Regions from separate parts of the Paenibacillus sonchi genome, predicted to be linked through region 2. Evidence: riboswitches for the same ligand, from Rfam matches in the RefSeq annotation. Region 2 holds a riboswitch; each other region holds the start of a gene.
What was found. A riboswitch is a leader RNA that binds a small molecule or an ion and turns the genes downstream of it on or off. The one in region 2 is predicted to bind cyclic di-AMP.

Region 1 (5,472 bases), 580 kb from region 2:
GGACTCACCATCATACCGCTTATCTTATACACTTCGTCGCCATGGCAAAAGCTACAGCAATCCTGCTGCCCATAGACCGCCTCGCTTAATCATCTTCCGGAAGGGTTCGACCGAAAAGGAAGCAAGATGATGGCCTGGCATCAAATAGACAACGCGCCCTTGGCCGAATTCATGACACCAGGCTGCGGGCCGCATAGCACCCCCGTGCGGATACTCTGCCAGTATTGTCGTTTCAAAATGCGGCTGCATGTCAAAATAATACGGCTCGTCCTCCATCACAAAATCAGTGATTCCCTCCATAATCGGATGCCCGGTTGCGGGGACCGTCATTTGAAGAGAGGTGTACGCCGGATGGTGGGTGAAGTAGGCTCCCAGCATCACACCCAGCTCCTGATTGCGCTGCAGCGAGATTCCATTATGCACCACCAGCAGTCCGCCGCCGCTTGCCACGTAAGAGAGCAAACCGCCGCTTTGTTCAGGAGGTATTTTGTGATCCGAAAATTCTGTATACGCTATCACAAGCTTGTATTCCGATAAGCTGTCTTTACTCAGCAAAGAGTAATCTTCGGTGGATGTCACCTGCAATTCTCCGCCCAACAGTTCCTCAAAAACGCGGTCCACACCGGCAAACGGATGATACTTCACCTCCGTATAGCTTCCAAGCGCAAGTACTTTTAACTCTCCCATTTCCATTCACACCTTTCTACCGGAAAAGTTGTACTACCAGGGCCAAGGGTCCCCTTGAAAATCCAGAAAAACCGGCTCCTTCCCCATATGCGCCTTGTGATCCTCAACAATACTCATAATTTTGCCCGCAGATTCTTCAGGCGGTATAGGCGCTGCCTCATCTTTCTCGCCGCTCATATAGGACTGCAGCCAGCCTGGATGGAAGACCATGACCTGCCCGCCCATCACCCGCAGATGATTATGCATCAGGGAGGACTGCATATTAAGCGCTGCCTTGGACATACAATAACCGTACATGTTAATCCGCTGGTTACGGCTGATACTGCCGGCTTCAGAGGATATATTCACGATTAATTTCTGTTTTCCCTGCAGCAAAAGGCCGATCAAAGCATTGCTGACCCGCAGGGAACCGAGCGTATTGATATTATAAATGTGCGCCATCGCTGTGTCATCCATATCCACCAGTATGGTGGCATCATCCGCCTGGTCAATCACTCCGGCATTGTTGATAATCAGATCCAGATGACCCGTGCATCCGGCAATGCTGCGCGCTGCGCGCTTTACGCTTTCGCTGCTGCCGATATCCAGCGGAACCAGATCCAAATGGTCCTGATATTGCGCTTGAAGCGCTTCCAGTGCTTGAGATTCCTCAAAGTACTGCCCGGCGAACACCTTATATTTATTCTCCAGAAGCCAGCGCACAAGGAAAAATCCAAGTCCCCGGTCAGCGCCAGTAACACAAGCGACCCTTTTCATGAATTGGACACTCCTTCATCTTAAGAATCAGTAACCTGTTACCGCTGTTATCCCATTCACATTAGCATGGCACTTGTCTTTTTTCAACGTCCTGCACAGGACTGTTCGGATTGGCAGCACGGCATGATTCTCCCTTTTGACTTAATTTTTAACTATGTTACAATCAGAAATATCATTGTTAACAACCGAATTGTTAGCAAACTAAAAATATCAGGAGGGATTCCGATGTCCATAGCACAAATTCACAGTGTCGACGAATTGCATCAATACCTTGCACAGCCTGGTAAAAAACTGCTGTTCAAGCACAGCACCACCTGCCCGATCAGCGCCAAGGCCAATGAAGAATTCCGGGCCTATGTCCAAAGCTCCGGCACCCCTGCTGCCGTGGTCCATGTGATAGAAGACCGTCCAGTCTCCAACCAGATTGCCGAGGACTTCGGCATCAAACATGAGTCTCCGCAAATTTTCCTGCTCGAAGACGGCGAGGTCCGCTGGAACACCTCCCATTGGAAGATCACCCGGGATGCCATTAAGGAAGCTGTGAACTCATGAGCCAGCCTGTAATTATCTATTCAACCGCGAACTGCAGTGACTGCAACCAAGTGAAGCAGCTGATGAAGGAGCAGGGTGTTCCTTTTGAAGTAAGAGATGTTATGACCAGCACGGTCTACCAGGAAGAAGTGGAAAAGCTCGGTTTCATGGGTGTTCCAGTTACAGTAGCAGGGGCGCATGCCGTCAAAGGCTTCAATCTGCCTGAGCTTAAGGAGCTTATTGCAGCAGCCCGTTAATGCGCCGGATTTCTTTGGATCAGCAGAGCTGATGCAGTTTCCGGATTCATAGGTTAAAAAGGGGATTCAGGACTAAATCATTCTTGAATCCCCTTTTTTCAAAAAAAATAAAAACCGGCGTACGAATGAGATAATAGGCCGATAAACAGCAACATATATGGTTTTATCCGTTTATTTCCTGCGAATCCCGGGATTTCAACGTTAATTTACGCCGCATCTTCCTTTTTCCTTTTTACAAAGAACTGCATGAAAGAGTATGATTCGTTTTGAACTTATTCATGAAAACCAATCAACGCTGAATTCCCGCCATGCGGGAAACGGGGGAACCACCAGGCGATAAGCCTACTTGGGGTGAATCCGAAGGGGACCGCACCAATGCAGTCTCACTAGGCAGGGCGACTCTCACCGTCCGAATCCGACAGCTAACCCCGTAAGCGTATAGAGAGAGAACTTGATCCGCCACGCTTATGCGCCAGGTTTATTTGAACCTGTACCCAAAGCCGCAGCAGAGGTCCTCCTCTGCTGCGGCTTTTTGTGTGGAGATCAATGATTAGGAGGAAAACGGGAATGGAATCACGACGGCTGTTGCGTATAGAAATATGGGTATTCGATACACCTTGGCCCGCAAGCCCCGGGCCGGAGCAGGCCGGAAATTGCCGCTACGGCCTCCTGAAGCTGACCTGCCAGGGAGGGCATAGCTGGTCACAGGGACTGCTATGGGAAGATAAGCGGGTTGATCTGATCCAATGGAGCGGCTTCCTGCGCAGCATCCGCCGCTGCCGCCTTGAGGAGGCGATCCGAATTGTATACCGCTTAGGCCCCCAGTGGAGGCGGACTCAGCGGGATCTGGTACTGAGTGCACTACTGCATCTAAAAGCAAAGCTTCAACAAGGGAAATTCATTGATATGCAGGGTCAGACAGACTCTTATTTTCACTCCGTGTTGGCTGCCGGAGGTAGCTCAAGTGCGGGAAGAATGTACTATAGACCTTCACGGACACTGCAGCTCCAGCGGACCTGGCCAGAGCCGGACCCGGCGGAGCTGATTAACAAATCTATCGCTTATTATTCTATTCTATAGTTTTTTATTCAGAAAGGACCGTGAGAACATGCCCGACCCCTTATCGCGCACGTCGGCTTCAACAGCCGGATTTGCAGAGTATATCGAGAAGTACAGCGGGAATATCTATACGCTCAGCAGGCTGCTGCTGGGGCAGGGGGCCGAAGCAGAGGAAGCTGCTGTGAAGAGCTTCACGGAGCTTTATGAGCCGTATCTGCGTACAGGCTGTGACGCGCAGAGCTTCTCCCTTCAGTGCTACCGTGAATGCATCCGTCATTGCTCCCTGATTGCCCAAGGCTGCAAGCCCCGTATTTCGGCCTGCCTGTCCTGGGAGGACCAGCTTGTACATGCGCTCCGGTATGGCCTGCGCCTGTCTCTGGCGGACATCGGTCTGATCCTCGAGAAGAACCTGCCTGAGCTCAAGGCGCAGATCCGGCAGATGCGCGAGCAGCTGGCTGCACATGAAGCCGCAATGCCAACAGCCAGTTTATCCGCTGGATAAACTGGCCGGCTATGACGGACTGCACCTTATGATAATGGCTTCATTCCGGCAATTTGCTCGATCATACCCGCCTCTTGGGCATCGGCGGCAATTAGCTTATTATACACATCCTGATCCTCAGAGCTGTTCAGTTTTTTTAACCCGGCTAAATACCAGCGTGCCATCTCCCGGTTAACCGCATCCGAATAATCTTCGCTGAGTCCGCCTTTCAATGTGGTAACTGCACCCTGGACATTTCCAGTGAGGAACTGCATTTTACCAAGTGCTAAGATTGCGGCAGAAGAAAAGGCAGTGGCCTGATTGTTTGCTTCTCTCATAACCTGGTTATAAGCCTCAATTCCCGTATTAAAGTTCGCCTTTGCATTGGCTGCGACCTGATCGACGACTGTACTGTCAACGCCCGGAGTGTTTAACAGATTCAGCCATTCCGTATAAATGGGTTGTCCCAGTTCGAAAGACCGGACGATTAAGTCATTGTACCATCCAGTGCTCCACAGATCACCCCGGCCCGCCAGATCGGCGTAACCGCCCGTGAAGCCCGTCTGGATGAAGGTCAGAGCCGTCTCTGTATCCCCTGTTATCTGCTTAACCTTGCCTGCGCTCAGCGCAATCAGCGGCGTGACCGAGAAGGGCCGGCCCTGAAGCTGTCCGGGAGGCAATGTTTTCAAGAAGGCAACACCATCTGCAACATCCTGGTAAGTGGTAAGGGCGGTCTGGAAGTACTCCTGTTGCTTAGCCTTGTCCTGTTGGAGAAGAGCTTGGACACCCAAACCGGATGCCCGGGTGATCAGCGGCTCGTACCAGTCAATATCCCAGATATATTTGTTCAGATTATCGCGGTATACGGCATACGCGCTCTCGCTCTTGCCCTGGAGATCATACAGGGCGATTTGCTGCAGGAGCATCTGCTTGTTGTTCGGCTCATCTTTTAGACCGCGCTGCAGCACGGAAAGAGATTCTGCGGCAAATTGCTCATTTTTCGTCTGGCTGTATACCTGGTTATCAAGCACGGACAGCAGGATCACTGATTCGGGATGTGAAGGCCGGATCTTCAACGACTTCATCAGCGGAGCCTTAATCTCTTCATAAGAGGTGCTGTATTGGGCAACGGCCTTTGCTTCGGCGAACGCGTTGGTGGAACTGATGCTGCGCAGTGACACGATAAAGACTGCCAATGCGGCCGCGCAGGCCACAGCCAGATAACCGAACCGCAGTACAGACGAATTCCACCCGGCGGCGAGAGGTTTGGCCTCCATTGAAGCCGCCATTCCGCCCAGGGCGATGAATACAAGGATTCCCATGAAAGCATAACTCATATTAAAGTCCAGGATACTGTGTACCAGAATCGAAAGCGCAATAATCAGATAAAAGAAGCCGTTATCGTAATCATCCGTCCCCGCCCGTTTGATGTATCCTTTGGTATATTTGTAGAATACGAACAGGATAAAGCCCATGAACACGACAAAGCCCAATATTCCGACCTCGATCAAATACTGCAAAAAGAAGTTGTGCGCCTGACGGCTGACATACGGGTTGTTCTGGTATTTCTCATACAGGGCGGCCCATCCGCCCCCGCCTGCCCCAAGCACCGGATAATCCTTCGCCACCTTAAAAGCATCGCGGTAAAAAGTGATCCGCTCCAGCACACTGTGCTGCTCAAAGTTGATGTTCTCCAGGCGG
Region 2 (5,472 bases):
ATTTGCGGACCAGTGACGGCGTCTCGCTCATGCAGCGGCTGCAGTATGTACAACCCGATGATGGCAACGTGCATGACAAAACACTGGTCAAGGTGCATCTTCCGCAGCCGGTCAATGGGGAGAAAGTGTCACACTGAAGCTGAAATATACAGTAACACTGCCCAAAATATTCGCGCGTATGGGGATTTCAGGTAACTTTATAATGGCTGGACAATGGTTCCCCAAAATTAGTGTCTATGAGCCAGCCGGCACCCGGGGCGTGAAGCAGGAAGGCTGGAATCTGCATCAGTACCACGGCACCTCCGAATTCTACAGCGATTTCGGGATCTATAATGTTACCCTTTCTGTACCCTCCAATTACACCGTGGCGGCAACCGGCTTTCCGGTAAAGACCGCCAAATTGAAGCAGGGCCAGAAAATCTACAAGTTCTATGCCGATGATGTTCATGACTTCGCCTGGGCTGCCTCCCCCGACTTCCTGGTTGCAGAAGAGGCCTTCTCGTCATCGGAGGTGCCAGGGGTAAGGATCAAGCTCTACCTGGACCCGCTGCATAAGGACTTACAGGAACGGTATTTCCAGGCTGCCAAAGCTGCCCTGAACACATTCAGCAAATGGTATGGTCCTTATCCGTACTCCACACTTTCTATCGTGGTCCCTCCCAAAGAGGGAAGCGGTGCAGGCGGGATGGAGTACCCCACACTGGTAACCGCCTCTAGTGCATCTGAAAATGTGCCGGGAACCCAGCTGGAGCGAACCATTATCCATGAAATCGGGCATCAGTTTTTTTATGGCATGGTGGCCACCAATGAATTTGAAGAGGCCTGGCTCGATGAGAGCTTCACCTCCTACGCGGAAGACCGGCTAATGGAGCAGGAATACGGGGTGGCGTCCAACCTCCCGCTTCAGGCCAGTCTGGTGCCCTCCGCACAGCCGCTTACACTGGAAACTTGGAAATACACCGGAGATGATGCCTATACCCGCAACATCTACATTAGGGGTAAGCTGGTGCTGAAAGACATTGAACATCAGGTCGGAACCAAAACAATGGATGCCATCTTGGCCGCTTATGTCCGCAAATACCGTTTCCGTCACCCGTCAACAGCGGACTTTCAAAGGACGGTGGAAAAGGTGACTAAAAAATCATGGCAAACGTATTTCGATCATTATGTATACAGTGGCGGCGCTCCTGATTTTGCTATAAATCATATTGCAAATACTATCAGCAAAGCAGGGGCGGATAACGAAGACTCCCGCTATGAATCTTCAGTTACCGTAAGCAATAAAGGCAGCCGGCACGGGGATGTGCCGGTAAAGTTTACCTTCTCGGACGGATATACCGTTCAAAGATATTGGAATGGGGAAAGCAAGCAAACGACATTTCAGCTGTCCTACAAAGCGCCGCTCCTGTCGGCAGAGATTGATCCGGAGCACTCCGTTCTGCTGGAGAGCAAGCATCTGAACAATTTCAGACTCGCCGAACTGGAGCCTGATACGCTCTCACGCTGGACGCTCAGCATGACCAACCTGATTGAAAATCTGCTCGGCACTCTTGTCTGGTGAGGTGAAGGATTGTGAAAAGATCGATAAGCTGCGGCTGGCACAGCATGAAAGAGCAATTATATATATTGATCCTGTTATTTATTTACCGGCTTTTCTGGGGCTATTTCATGTACAAGTTTGTCAAAAGCGCCGTGGTTCCCGTGCTTCTGCGCTACCCGGACCAGCATGCGGGAGGCAGCGGGCTGGGCAGACTGCTGTACTATGTGGAGGGGCAATTCGCTTTGGGTTCGGACCCGGCGGTTCAGCATTGGCTCTGGATGCTTCTGGTATTGAGCGCAGCAAGATTGCTGGTCTCCCCATTCATCCGCGCAGGGCTGCTCCACGAGCTGCACCAGGAGCGCAAGGGCGAGCGCGGAATGTTCTTTTTCCGGGCATGCGGCTGTATGGGCTTCCGGTGATGCTGTTCAGTCTTATAGAATGGGTGCTGGCGGCCCTGCCCTTGTACTGGCTTTTTCCCAAAATGTACAACCTGCTGCTAAGCGGCATTCTGGATTACAGACAGCTGCTGAAGCTGGTTCCTTACGTCCTGGCATGGCTTGTGTATCTTTTCTTTATTCGGAAGCTGTTGCTCTACATGCAGTTCGGGTATACGGCCGGTACAGGAATACTCCAATCCCTGCTGGTGTGCCTGAAGGTCATTGTTCCATCTGCAGGACTCTCCCTTGTGCTGGGAGCATGCGGGCTGGTGATGATGCTTGTTTGCGGAGCAACCGCGCTGCTTAGTCCCGGATTGCCGGCCTTTCTGCTCCGCCAGTTCTCTCCGCTGCCCACTACACTGTTCAAAATGTGGGGAATCGCCGCCCAGTATCATCTCTGGCGCAGTAAAATATTTCCGCAATAATAGAGCCGCTTAACCGGCATAATAAAAGAGTCGCTACTCCTTACCGGGAGCGGGACTCTTTTTTTGAGTTACAAAGTGATAAAGAGTATTTGCAAAACTGTAAATCCTCTGGTACAATGATGCCTGTACTACTAGTAACAAATTTGTAATCTTTAAGTTACAGCTTGTAAACCACATTTAACTTGAGCATTAAAGCTTGTTACACACGCTCTTCTGGTGCACAAAACGCCAAATTCCCTGCACCGGGAAGCGGGGGAACCATATCTTGGGTGAATTGATCTCGCTTTAGAGGGGTCATAGGGGACCTTCTACCGAATCCTTAAGCTAACCTCGCAGGCCTTGGAAGGAGTACATCATTTGAAAAGTCAGAACTTCAAGAAGAAATGCACCGCAGCAGCACTTGGATTAGTGATGGTATTCACATTAGGAGCTGGCAGCGCTTTCGCCGACTCCAAAATGGACACAGTTATCGCCAAAACAATCGGAACGACCTATAAATTCGGGGGCACCAGCACCAGCGGTTTCGACTGCTCCGGATTCACGAGGTACGTATTCAAAAATGTCGGACTAACCCTGCCACGCACTTCCAAAGCTCAATTCAGCGTCGGCACCCCTGTGTCCCGCAATAACTTGCGTTCAGGCGACCTCGTTTTCTTTAACACCTTTGGATCGGGAGTTTCCCATGTCGGCATTTATGTCGGGAATGGCAAATTCGCACAATCCTCCAGTTCACGCGGCGTTACGATAACTTCACTGAGCCAAGCCTACTGGGCCAACCGCTACGTTGGCGCCAAACGAGTGATGAGCACTACAGCGTACCAGGCTGTTGCCTACGATTGATAAACGTTATTCCCTTCAATATTACTGCCTCTAACAACTAAATATAACTTATACGAACCCGGACTGATTATTGCCGTAATCATTTCCGGGTTTTTCCTTTTCCTTATTCTCCCTTTTACACGTTCCGGAGATCTTTGAAACACCTTTTTGCTAAATATTCCAAAAAAATCTCCCATACAGCTTACGCAGCGCGTAAAATGGGCCCTCAAGAATAGATTTTTGTCCCGTCAAACGGAAAAAATATGCATTATTATGCTTTAAATGATTGCCAAGAGCTTCTGTCTTTGTTACAATTACTGCAGTGAGTTGATAGTAACATTTTTGTAATTATTCAAAGTTAATTTACAAACTTTTTGTCATGTATTGATCCGCAAGCTAATCCTAATCAACAGTCGAGCCGAGTTCCTTAATCATTAGGGAAACGGGGGAACCGATTTTGGGTGAATTGACCTCCTATTCACAGAGGGGTCATAGGGGACCTTCAACCGAACCCTTAAGCTAACCTCGTAGGCAATTGGAAGGGGTATTTACTTTTGAAGAAGAAGCTGGCATCAGCCTTACTGAGCTTTTCCATTATCCTTACTATCGGAGCAGGAAGCGCTTTCGCAGACTCCAAAATGGATCAGGTTATCGACAAAGCCATCGGAACAAGATACGTATCCGGCGGAATATCGACTAACGGATTTGATTGCTCCGGGTTTACGATGTATGTTTTTGATAAAATCGGAATCAACCTTCCTCACCAGTCCGGGTCCCAATACCAAATGGGAACTGCTATATCGCGTGACAACATCAGACCGGGCGATCTCGTATTCTTCAATACAAGCGGCAACGGCGTATCCCATGTCGGCATTTATGTCGGTGAAGGCAAATTCGCACATGCATCCTCTAAACGCGGTGTAACCGTCAGCTCGTTGAATGACAGCTACTACGTCAACCGCTACGTTGGCGCCAAACGAATTATGAGCACAGATGCTTATCAGAATGTAGCTTCCGACTCCCAAGACAACGACGATGTGCAGTAAACAGCACTTGTAATTCCAAAAAGGCTCTTCTCCAGGATTTTTGCCGAAATTCTGGAGGGGGCTTTTTTTTGTCTACAAAAAATATTTACCCTGCTCATGATCTGCCAAACACAAAAACCCCTAATTTTCGCTATTTTCCAAAATAATATTCCGCAATTGTCAGGGGCTTCACTTCCGCTTAAAGTTTATTCGCTCCAAAAGGATGGTTATGTATATAATTAAAGATATAACGCTTCACTTTGGATGGGAGGCCGATACCTGATGATTAGTTCCCCCGCAACCTTTTACAGTGTTCCTATGGATGTTGCCCACGCTGCCGAAATATGCCAATGGGTCTATAAGCCTCCGTATAACATTTACGGCTGGATGTCCTGGGAGCAGATGCAGGCTTTGGGCGTTGAGTTCGGTGATCCCCGGCTTCGAAGTGAGCAATATGTCTCGGTGGTGAACGGTCAGGGCACGCTCTGCGGCTTCGCGCAGCTCTTCCCAATGGAAGGCGTAGTCCGGCTTGGAGTCGGGATGCGGCCTGATCTGTGCGGACATGGCATGGGGCATCTGTTCATGAATGCTGTGGTCAAGGAGGCTCTGAAACGTTATCCGGACCGCGAAATTGATCTGGAGGTGCTGACGTGGAACCAACGGGCTATACGCGCTTATCAAAAAAGCGGATTTACCATTACAGATACCTATGAACGCCGGACTCCCACGGGCAATAAGCCTTTTTATTGTATGGTCTATGATAAATAGCACAAATCAGCCAATTATTTGTTACAAACCCTATGATAACGCTTTACCTTCTTGTATAATGTAGACAGCAGCTTACATGGAGGGGACGGATGCAGATGCAGAAATGGATCATGAGCGGTTTATTTTTTGCCGCCTGTGCCTTTGCGGTAGTCTTAATGTTTACTTTGCCGGGCAAAGCCGAAGTCGCTGAGGAGAACAAGCCAACTATGCCGGAAGTACAGCTGGATGCGGCGGGTGCTGAGGCCATTGTGAAGGCTAATTGCATTACCTGCCATGGGGATCAGCTCCAGGGTGGTGTAGGACCCAGCCTGCAGCAGGAAGGCGGCAAGCATGATGCCGGGGAGATCTTCACCATTGTGACTAAGGGCCGCGGACAAATGCCTTCCTTCAAGGATAAGCTGGCCCCGGAGGAGATCGCAAATGTAGCCATGTGGCTTGCAGAGAAGAAGTAGCTTCAC
Region 3 (5,472 bases), 1.2 Mb from region 2:
TCGAAGGGATCCACCTTGTGCAGGAGGCTTTGCTGGCCGAAGCCGATGTGGAATGCCTGGCCTATGATCTGGATAAAGGCATGCCTGCGGAGCTGAAGCCGCTGCTTCAGTCCGTGCAGGGCATGGAGGTGATCGGCGTTTCGGCGGCGGTCATTGCCAAATGCAGCAGCACGGGTACGCCGCAGCCGGTATTTGCCATTGTGCGCAAGGGGCAGCAGGGACTGGAAACTATCCTCGTAAAGCGGGATAGCTGGGTTATGGTGCTGGACGGGGTCCAGGACCCCGGCAACGTGGGGACGATCATCCGCAGCGCGGATGCCGCAGGCGCAGACGGCGTAATCCTCGGCAAAGGCTGCGCCGATCTGTACAACCCCAAGACCCTCCGTTCCACGATGGGCTCTATGTTCCATCTCCCGGTAGTTGAGGGGGAACTAAGCGACATTCTGCCGCAGGCCCGGGAACGCGGTGCCCTTGTGGTTAGCACTTCGCTGACGGGGGTGGAATCCTGCTACACCCATGATTTTCACGGCAGCCAGTGGCTGCTGATCGGCAGTGAAGGCCAGGGCATCTCTCCGCAGGCGGCGGCCCTCGTCGACAAGAGCATTATCATCCCGATGGCCGGCCGGGCCGAATCGCTCAACGCCGCTATGGCGGCTACCATCCTGCTGTTTGAGGGGATGCGGCAGCGGGGCATTCAGCGGAAATGAACCCATTTTGTGAGTTGTAACTCATCTTGTCACCGTTTGGAACATAGTTTTAGCACAACATAGTCAGTCCTGATGATCAAGAACCCCTTGATGTATCAGGGCTTTTTTAAAATTAACGCCTTGAAAAACACCAGTATGAGAATATTCTGCAATAATTTGATAACTTTTTACCTTCACTAAATGATCTTTGATGATATCATCATAGTGTGTACATATTTAGGAAAAACAGGAGGGAAATCCAATGGGCCAGACCGATTTTGAAAACTTTAATTGGCTTAATCCAAGCAGCATCCGGTTTGAGAATGAAGCAATGATATTGTATGCGCCTGAGCATAGCGATTTTTTCTGCAACAATGGAGCTGTATCAGAAGAAGGGGCCACCCCGAGCACTCTCGCAAACGCTCCGTTTTTTTTCACGGAGGTTTCTGGTGATTTTGTTATGCGCGTAAAGGTACAGCATGATTTTAAAGATATTTATGATTCTGCTTCAGTCATGGTAATGAAAGACATCAATGTTTGGGCAAAACTGTGTTTCGAACTTACCGATTTCAATACCCATGCCATTGTGAGCGTAGTAACAAATTCATTATCAGACGATGCGAATGGAAATAATATCGACAGTAATTCCGTTTGGCTTCAGATTACACGGGTAGGCCAGTCCTTTGCTTTTCATTATTCATTAACAGGTACTCAGTTTTATATGGCAAGATTCTTTAATTTACCTGTCGAAGAGGCCGTTAAGGTAGGGTTTCTCCCGCAAGCTCCGACTGGAAAAGGTGGCGATAGAATCTACTCTAATTTTTCACTGGAGAATAAAACCGTAAAGAACATAAGAGATGGTGAATAAGTTTGCTAATTTATTTTGATCAGGAGGCCATATGAATATTTCAGAAATCAAACAAATGATAAATTCCGGGAAAATGTATGATGATGTCGGAAAAGATATTTCTGCACTTCGAACACAGGCAATATCTACTTGCAGGAAGTACAATTACAAAGTAAATACAAATGATGAATACGATATGTCCATTCTAAAAGGCTTGTTTGCAGAAGTCGGGGAAAATGTATATATTGAATCCGATTTCCGGTGTGAGTTCGGTTTTAATATTTCGATTGGGAATGAGGTATATATTAACCATGACATGATCATTCTTGATTGCAACGAAGTGAAAATTGGCAACAATGTGTTCATAGGTCCTAGAGCGGGACTATATGCAGCAAATCATGCGGAAGATCCTTTTGAAAGAGCGGATAAAGGGGTCTATTCTGCCCCCATAATCTTACAGGACAATGTATGGCTTGGCGGTGATGTTAAGATTACACAAGGCGTGACCATTGGCGAGAATAGTATTATTGGAGCAGGGAGTGTAGTTACAAAAGACATTCCGCCAAATACTATTGCTGCAGGAGTTCCTTGCAAAGTTATTAGACCTATCAAATATTCTGACAATCCCTGGAGAAGACCAAGCGAATAAGTCTAACATCTCACTAGGAAAATAAAGTTGAAATTGTGCCATGCCGGTGATTTTAACGTGTCCTCTTCAAAAATGAAGCACCGCAATCCGGGCTAACGGGTTGCGGTGCTTCGTTTCGTTCGGCCTTTTTCCACCATCCGGACCGGCCAGGCAAGAGCGGGGCGAGTCGCTGGAGCGGATATTGCGGCTTGGCGGCAAGGAAGCGGAGAGTAACATTTATGTAACCTTTATACTATTAATATAATATAGACTTACAGAGGGAGAGATAAAATTAGTATAAATCATGTTCATTTAACGGGTTACTTGCTCCCTGTTGGCGGAGGTTATACTATAAACTGGGTATATTTTTGTATTATTTTACAATGAAAACGATAAAACAGGAAATAGGATTGACAGAGTGATACTAGATAAAATACTATAGAAATAGTTACAAAAAATTAATGAATTGTTGCCGAATTTCATTTTGAAAACGGGGGAACCACTTTTGGGTGAATTATTCTTGAAAGCAAAGGAATATAGGGAACCTTTAACCGAACCCTCAGCTAACTCCGTAGGCATTGAAGGGAGCAAAGGGTTCTGAAAAAGTTCATTATGTCGTTGATAGGGTCTGCGCTATTATTCACAGCTATTCCAGCGAATACATACGCAAGTGAAATCAGTCTTGAGAATGAAGTGAATGGGGTATTGGGAACTCCTTATGTATGGGGAGGAACGACGGCAGCCGGTTTTGATTGTTCAGGCTTCATTTTATATATTATGGAGAAGTTCAATGCAGGTGATCTGCCGCGTACAACAGGATCTCAAGCCAAGGCTGGCACTGAGGTGTCCAAGGATGACTTGCGGCTGGGGGATTTGGTCTTTTTTAATACTTTCGGTAACGGGGTTTCCCATGCAGGCATTTATATCGGGGATGGCCAGTTTGCACATTCCTCAAGCAGCAAAGGCGTAAGAATAAGCAAGCTCTCGGATTCCTATTACCGTGACCGTTATGTTACAGCCCGCCGTGTAGTAAGCGATACCAGCTATCGTCAGATGGCCGGTGAATAAAGTCCTCTGGGACAGAAAACTTTAAACAGTGTCTATTATTATTGCCCCGCCTTGTATTCAGAAGATTGAATATAAGGCGGGGCTATTTAATTTTAATTTTAACTTTGACTTTCAGCGGAATCCCATATAATATAACTAATGAATGATAATCATTATCACTGAAATGATAACGATTATCACGATACGTAATTAAATGTTATACATATAGGGGGATATCCGGAGTGAACAAAAGGTTATTGAGCTTAATGATGCTTATTATCGTCGTATTGGTTGCAGCAGGCTGTGGATCTAACAACGCAAATCATTCAGCAGCGGACGGAGGCGCAACTAACAATGCAGCCGCTCCAAATGCAGCCGCTACGAACGAGGGCAGTGCAACCGCAGCTGGCCCTATTGTATTAAAAGACGCTAAAGGCGAGGTAAAGCTGGACAAGCCCGCGAAAAAGGTCGTAGTTCTGGAGTGGACTTTTACAGAAGATGTTATTGCGCTTGGTGTGCAGCCGGTAGGTAATGCAGACAACGAAAACTATAAGCTGTATGTAACGTCTGAAGCACCACTTGATGCAGGCGTGACGGATGTGGGAACCCGCTCCGAGCCGAATCTGGAGACGATAGCTTCCTTGAAGCCGGATCTGATTATTGCCAACACTGACAACCATGAAGCGATTTATGATCAATTGAAGGCGATTGCGCCAACACTGATTTTGGGCCTGTATCCGCCTGAGGGGCAAGGCGACCAGTATGCGGAGATGGAAAATATCTTCAAAACCATTGCTGCTGCTGTCGGCAAAACAGCTGAGGGGGACAAGGTTCTTGCTGATCTGGATGCACATTATGCGGATGCGAAGACGAAGCTGGCTGCAGCAGGCAAGGAAGGCCTGAATTATGTGCTGACACAGGCATACAGCTATCAGAATGCAGCGACCATGCGTCTTTTTACGGATAACTCGCTGGCCGTACAAACGCTGGACCGGATTGGCCTGAAGAACGACTGGAAGCCGGAGAAATTCGAGATGTACGGATTCACCACCTCCACCGTTGAAGCCTTGCCTGCAGTTAAGGACACGAATCTGCTCTATATCGTCCAAAAGGATGATGATATTTTCTCAAATGAACTGAAGGACAATTCCGTCTGGAATGGCCTTACTTTTGTAAAAGAAAAACGTACCTTCGGATTGGCCAGCACAACGTGGGTATTTGGCGGTCCGGTTTCCTCCAAAGTCCTCGTTGATGAAGTTGTAAATACCTTAACGAAATGAGCACCTATATGAACATCAACACGGGCAAAGAAACCTCACCCGGGATGACCTGGCGGCTGATAGGAATATTTGGGGGCGGCCTGGCCGCCCTTTTCGTTGTATCCCTGCTAAGCCTCTGCTTCGGGGAGGCCAACATTCCGGCTGCTGCGGTATGGAACGGACTATTACACCGTCAGGATGTGATGGAGCATAATCTGCTCTGGGATATCCGGATGCCGCGGACAGTGATTGGCATTTTGGCCGGAGCTGCACTTGCTGCGGCCGGCGCTGTATTGCAGACGATAACGAAAAACCCGCTCGCTTCCTCAGATACACTGGGGATCAATGCCGGAGCTTACTTTATGGTTGTTCTGGGGATGGTCGCTTTTCCGGCTATGCAGCAGCAGTATCCTTTGCTGCTGGCAGCTGCCGGGGGATTGCTGGCGGCACTAGCCGCCTATGTCCTGGGCGGAGGACGGAAGGCTACGCCTGTCCGCCTGGCTTTATCCGGCATGATCGTATCGATGGTGCTTGGAGCGTTCACTTCGGCCCTGCATATTTTTTTCCAGACTGAAACACAAAATCTGTTTTTGTGGGGTTCAGGCTCTTTGATTCAACTGGACTGGAGCGGTGTTCAATACGCCTGGCCTTTTGTTGTTGTCCTGCTGGGAATTTCTCTGCTCGGAGGCAGGCAGTTTGATGCACTGGAGCTGGATGAGTCCACCGCCCGCTCTCTTGGACAGCGTGTAGGCTTAACCCGGGCGGTGGGCCTCGGCATATCGGTGCTAATGGCTGCGATTGTGGTCAGTGTGGTTGGCCCCATTGGCTTCGTAGGTCTGGTGGCCCCCATCTGGTCCGGCTTAGCGGGATCCGCAAGCATCGTCTGCTCCTTCCCGCGAGTGCGCTGTGGGGAGCATTGCTTATCACTGCAGCAGATACACTTGCCCGTATGGTGCGGAGCAATCTGGGGGAAATGCCTGTCGGGGCAGTGATGGCGATTATTGG
Region 4 (5,472 bases), 3.7 Mb from region 2:
CTTGCATTGCTGAGTGTGATGAACGATGTGCTCGACATTTCCCGTCTTGAAGCCGAGAACATGCTGCTGGTAAAAGCGCCGTTCAAGCTTCCTGCACTGCTGCGGGAATGCATAAACCTGTTTGCGGTTGCGGCCGGCCACAAAGGGCTTGCATTGAACCTTGAGATCGCCCCGTCCATTCCTGAACAATTAATCGGGGACAGTGCGCGAATCCGCCAGATCCTGGTAAATCTGATTGGCAATGCAGTCAAGTTTACCCACGAGGGGGGCATAACAGTTACAATTGAGCCCTACAGCAAAGAGGGGACTTCCCTGGGACTGCTGTTCAGAGTCAGTGACACAGGAATCGGGATTGCGCCGGACAAGCTGGAGCTGTTGTTCCAGCCCTTCTCACAGGTGGATGCCTCCCATAACCGGAAGTACCAAGGGACTGGTTTGGGGCTGGCGATCTGCAAAAAGCTTGTTGAGCTAATGGATGGCAGCATCTGGACGGAAAAGGCCAGGGAAGGCGGGACGGACTTCTTTTTAAGATCCCGCTGCAGCTTATGGATACCTTCCCGCGGGAAGCGTATTCCAATGAACAGGGAGTCCGGGAGAAGCGGGAAAAGTCGGAAGTGGGTTGAACGGAGGTTTGCCAAGCGGAGAGTTTTAATTATATAATTTTAAAGAATATGATATCCTCACAACAGTCCTTCCAGGACAGAAAGGAACTCTCTTTTGGGCAAATCTAAAACAAACAATGGCACGGTTTCTGGGTTAAGTAAAGCCGAGAAACGCAGAGCTGAGCTGGAGCAGCAGAAACAGAAAACGAGAATTCTAATTATTAGTACGGTCGCAATCGTAGTGATTATTTTTGCCGGACTCTTCATGCTGGCATCGAAGGATTCCTCTTCAACGGCAGGTTCAGGCAAGGCGGTTGATTTCAATTACAGCGGGTTCCGAAGACTTGGAAAGAGGATGCACCGGTCAAAATTGTCGAGTTCGGTGATTTCAAATGCCCGGCCTGCGCCCAGTTTACAGGTGTCATCAAGCCGCAGATTGTGCAGGAGTATGTGAATCAGGATAAAGCAGCCTTCTACTTCGTAAATATGGCTTTTATCGGCCCGGATTCCGAAACGGCTTCGCTGGCGGCACTATCAGTCTACCATCAGAACAATGACGCTTTCTGGACATACTACGATGCGCTTTACGCCAATCAGGGGGATGAGAATGCAGAGTGGGCCACAGAGGACTTCCTGGTGAGCCTCGCGGAGAAGGAGAAGCTGCCTGTTGATCTGGATCTTTTACGCAAAGATATCCAGGAACGAACTTATGAAAGTGAGCTGCAAAATGATATCAGCATCGCCAAAGATACCGGTGTAACCTCTACGCCTACTGTTTTCATTAATGGACACAAAGTAGATAAGCCTTTCGACATGGAAGCTATTGACGCTCAGATTAAATCCGCTTCCGAAGCTGTGAGTGCCGAATGATGAAGATCGCTGCTTTCTGCAGACGCCACTGTCTCTATTTGGCCTGGTTTGTGTCTGTTATCGCAGTAGCGGGAAGTTTGTACCTGAGTGAGGTATTGAAGTACGAGCCCTGCAAGTTATGCTGGTTCCAGCGGATCTTTATGTACCCGCAGCTTATTCTGCTGGGCATTGCCACCTACCGGAATGACAAAAAGATCATTCCCTATGTGCTGCCCCTAAGTCTCATTGGCGGCTGCATCTCAATCTATCATTATGCGGAGCAGAAGATACCGGCACTCAGCAAGGTGCTTCCCTGCACGATTGGCGTACCCTGCAACAAGGATTATCTGAATTATTTCGGGTTTATTACGATCCCTTTACTGGCCTTGATTGCCTTTGCGCTAATCGCAATTTTGCTCTGGACCGGACGCAAAGAGGACATCTCTAACCATTCCTGAAATTTTTGACACAATTAGGGTTCAAAACCTTGAAAAAACAAGCGTTGAGAGGATAATCGCAGAGAATGAAAGATCCATATATCCCTCATCGTGGTTTTGCGTAAAATGGATCATTTTTCATTCTTTTTTCATTTTTTTCACCGCTTTACGGAAGGGCCATTGTAGACTATCATTAGACCTTGTGAGAAGTTGAATATGCGCTGAATTTTCCGGATGGAAAAACGGGGGAACCAACATTGGCCTAAGCGCCAACGGGGTGAATCGGGACGGTCCGCAAGGGCTGTAACCGTAGGGCTACCACAGCCCGAATCCGCCAGCTAACCTCGTAAGCAATGGTGGGATAGTGACGATGCGTAAGCATGCGGATCATTTCCGTATGCTTATTTTTGTGCCTGCATTTATGAAAATCCACCTATGAAAACAGCGCACGGTACTACCGTTTCAACCTAAACAAGAGAGGAACTGTTACTACAATGGTAAGCAAGGTAAAACGACTATTGATCGGGCGTCCGATGAAGTCGAACGAACTCGATCATGAAAAGTTATCCAAGGTGAAAGCACTGGCTGTCCTGTCTTCTGATGCGCTCTCGTCTGTAGCCTACGGAACGGAACAAATCCTGATTGTGCTGGTGGCCGCAGGCTTCACAGCTATCTGGTACTCATTGCCAATCGCATTAGCCGTATTGGGCCTGCTGGCTATACTGATTTTATCCTACCGTCAGACCATCTTTGCTTATCCGCAGGGCGGTGGCGCGTATATCGTAGCCAAAAGCAATCTGGGTGTTCCAACCGGACTCCTCGCCGGGGGATCTTTGCTGGTGGATTATATTTTGACCGTTGCGGTTAGTGCATCGGCGGGTACAGATGCGATCACATCCGCTTTTCCAAGTCTCCATAATCATAGCGTACTTATCGCTGTTACCGTGATTTTGCTCTTGACGATAATCAATCTGCGCGGGGTAACAGAATCTGCCTCATTCATTGCTATTCCCGTGTATCTGTTCGTGGCATCGATCTTCGTATTGATCATTGCGGGGGTATTCAAATATGCAACCGGCGGAGCACATGCCAATGTCCCTGAAATCGGGGCTGCGGTGTCGAATGTCAGTTTGTTTTTGCTGCTTAAGGCCTTCAGCTCCGGCTGTTCGGCTCTGACCGGGGTAGAGGCTGTATCGAATGCCATTCCGAACTTCAAGGCACCTGCGGAAAAAAATGCGGCCAAAACCCTGATGATGATGGGGCTTATCCTGGGGATTATGTTTACCGGAATCACGCTGCTGGCTTACTGGTATGGAATTACGCCGGATGAAAAAGCTACAGTCGTATCACAAATCGCCGAATCTACGTTTGGGCGCGGCGGTTTGTACTTTTTCATACAAGGAATCACAGCGGTTATTTTGTTCCTGGCTGCCAATACAGCTTACTCGGCGTTCCCGCTGCTGGCGTTTATGTTTGCCAAAGACAAGTATCTGCCCCATGCATTTATGGTCCGTGGGGACCGCTTGGGCTTCTCGAACGGCATTATCTTTTTGGGCGTATTATCCGCTCTGCTGGTCACGGCTTTTCACGGAAATACGGAAAGCCTGATTCCGTTATATGCGGTGGGCGTTTTCATTCCGTTTACGCTGTCCCAGCTAGGGATGATGGTGCATTGGTACAAAACCAAACCTAAAGCGTGGCAAAATAAATTTGCGGTGAACACGGTGGGGATGCTTACGACTCTGACCATTACCTTAATCTTCATTATCACCAAATTCTCCAGCGTCTGGATGGCCTTTATCTTCCTGCCGGTTGTAATGTTCGTGTTCCACAGGATTCATCACCATTACCTGAATACTGCGGATCAGCTGCGGATATGTCCGGCAACGGATAAACCCTGCATCAAGGGAAGTACAGTGGTCGTACCTGTCGCTGGTGTAACACGCGCGGTGCTGCATTCGATCAGCTATGCCAAGTCCTTAACGGATAATGTGGTGGCTGTGTATGTAGGCTTTGATGAAGAAGAGATCAACAAAATGGAGCAGAAATGGGAGGAATGGAATCCGGGCGTGCGCCTGATTGTCCTCCGTTCCCGTTACCGCAGCATTCTCCGTCCGCTGGTTAAATTCATAGATACAGTAGAGTGGAAGACTGCTTCAACCGATCATATTACTGTACTCATTCCGCAGTTTATCACTAAGCATTGGTGGCAGGCCGTCCTGCACAATCAGACCAGCTTGTTCATCCGTTCATATTTAATGAATCAAAAAGACATCGTCGTTGCAACCGTACCTTATCATTTGCATAAATAGACAGATGGCTGCCAACATGAAGGCTGTTTCCGGATTCCGGGAGCAGTCTTTTTTCATATATAAATGAATCCGTTAGCCAAAACGTGAATAGTTGCAAAAGCAAAATAATTATATTGACATAGAGAATGAGAATCAATATCATTTAATGGGGTAAGGCCAAGGCATCTAAGACCTTTGACCATTTCAGATTGTACATATACAGGAGGGGTATCCATGTATTCGTTTAAATTAAAGAGAGCAGGCCACAGGAAGCTGGCCTCAATCGGGCTTTTGACGCTGACGCTTATTTTGTCCGCCTGCGGCAATAACAACAGCGCAAATTCAACAGGGGGTGCGGCCAATGCACCCGCAGCTTCAGCGGACGCTACAACAGCACCTGCTTCAGAAGCTCCGGCAGCAACAACTGCTCCTGCGGTAGAGAAAACAGTAACTGATGCCATGGGGCACAAGGTAACCGTTCCGGCTAATCCGCAACGCGTGCTGGCTTCATACCTGGAGGATTATCTGGTAACGCTTGGGGTAACTCCGGTAGCACAATGGTCGGTAACCAACGGAGTTCAGGATTATCTGGCAGATGAATTGAAGGATGTTCCAACGATCAGCTTTGATCTTCCCCTTGAGGCTGTAATGGGCTTCGCGCCGGATTTTCATATTGTACAATCGGAATCCAGCGTGCAAAATGGCCTCTATGACCAGTTGAACAAAATCGCACCTACCTATGTGCTGGGCGATGAGATGAGCAAAGACTGGCGCAAGTCTCTGCTCAAGATCGGTGAACTGCTGAACAAGAGCGCTGAAGCTGAGCAGGCGATAGCCGCTTATGATCAAAAAGCTGCCGATGCCAAAGCAAAAATCTCCACTGTAATTGGAGATGATTCTGTTGCGATCTTGTGGCTTATTAAAAAGAACTTCTATATTGTAGACGAAACACGCAGCAGCGGGGCGGTAGTATACGGTGACCTCGGTCTAAAGCTGCCTAATCTTGTTACAGAGATTCCTTCGGCTTCCAGAGCAACCTGGAATCCGATTTCTCTTGAGAAGCTGGCCGAGCTCACTGCAGACCATATCTTCCTGGTTAACAGCGACAAGACTGAAGGTTCAGAAATTTTGAACAGTCCGATTTGGAAGGGCATTCCTGCTGTTAAGGCGGGAAATGTTCATGAATTTGCCTCCAACCACAGCTGGCTGTACAGCGGAGCGATAGCCAATTCCAAAACCATTGACGATGTCTTGAACAGTCTTGTGAAATAAGAAATCCTCATCAACTGGGTG

Region 1: linked by a shared signal. The riboswitch ahead of JI735_RS11740 (hypothetical protein) and the one ahead of JI735_RS09150 (C40 family peptidase) in region 2 are both predicted to bind cyclic di-AMP.
Region 3: linked by a shared signal. The riboswitch ahead of JI735_RS03695 (C40 family peptidase) and the one ahead of JI735_RS09150 (C40 family peptidase) in region 2 are both predicted to bind cyclic di-AMP.
Region 4: linked by a shared signal. The riboswitch ahead of JI735_RS25675 (APC family permease) and the one ahead of JI735_RS09150 (C40 family peptidase) in region 2 are both predicted to bind cyclic di-AMP.

The regions. Positions count from the first base shown of each region.
Region 1 is NZ_CP068595.1:2,555,552-2,561,023, reverse strand. Features, by position in the region: gene JI735_RS11760 (ThuA domain-containing protein) at 52-687, opposite strand; gene JI735_RS11755 (SDR family NAD(P)-dependent oxidoreductase) at 721-1,443, opposite strand; gene ytxJ (bacillithiol system redox-active protein YtxJ) at 1,669-1,995, shown strand; gene JI735_RS11745 (glutaredoxin family protein) at 1,992-2,231, shown strand; cyclic di-AMP (ydaO/yuaA leader) riboswitch at 2,515-2,684, shown strand; gene JI735_RS11740 (hypothetical protein) at 2,799-3,311, shown strand; gene JI735_RS11735 (hypothetical protein) at 3,340-3,792, shown strand; gene JI735_RS11730 (O-antigen ligase family protein) at 3,819-5,472, opposite strand, start outside.
Region 2 is NZ_CP068595.1:1,973,190-1,978,661, reverse strand. Features, by position in the region: partial or broken gene JI735_RS09170 (M1 family metallopeptidase) at 1-1,561, shown strand, start outside; gene JI735_RS09165 (hypothetical protein) at 1,573-1,959, shown strand; gene JI735_RS09160 (hypothetical protein) at 1,935-2,402, shown strand; cyclic di-AMP (ydaO/yuaA leader) riboswitch at 2,619-2,756, shown strand; gene JI735_RS09155 (C40 family peptidase) at 2,814-3,242, shown strand; cyclic di-AMP (ydaO/yuaA leader) riboswitch at 3,628-3,770, shown strand; gene JI735_RS09150 (C40 family peptidase) at 3,776-4,267, shown strand; gene JI735_RS09145 (GNAT family N-acetyltransferase) at 4,529-5,014, shown strand; gene JI735_RS09140 (c-type cytochrome) at 5,110-5,466, shown strand.
Region 3 is NZ_CP068595.1:812,941-818,412, reverse strand. Features, by position in the region: gene JI735_RS03710 (TrmH family RNA methyltransferase) at 1-707, shown strand, start outside; gene JI735_RS03705 (DUF1349 domain-containing protein) at 949-1,554, shown strand; gene JI735_RS36810 (sugar O-acetyltransferase) at 1,586-2,182, shown strand; cyclic di-AMP (ydaO/yuaA leader) riboswitch at 2,622-2,754, shown strand; gene JI735_RS03695 (C40 family peptidase) at 2,759-3,229, shown strand; gene JI735_RS03690 (ABC transporter substrate-binding protein) at 3,451-4,488, shown strand; partial or broken gene JI735_RS03685 (iron ABC transporter permease) at 4,497-5,472, shown strand, end outside.
Region 4 is NZ_CP068595.1:5,754,097-5,759,568, reverse strand. Features, by position in the region: gene JI735_RS25690 (ATP-binding protein) at 1-660, shown strand, start outside; gene JI735_RS36335 (hypothetical protein) at 681-926, opposite strand; gene JI735_RS25685 (DsbA family protein) at 972-1,472, shown strand; gene JI735_RS25680 (disulfide oxidoreductase) at 1,472-1,909, shown strand; cyclic di-AMP (ydaO/yuaA leader) riboswitch at 2,098-2,256, shown strand; gene JI735_RS25675 (APC family permease) at 2,383-4,200, shown strand; gene JI735_RS25670 (iron-hydroxamate ABC transporter substrate-binding protein) at 4,414-5,451, shown strand.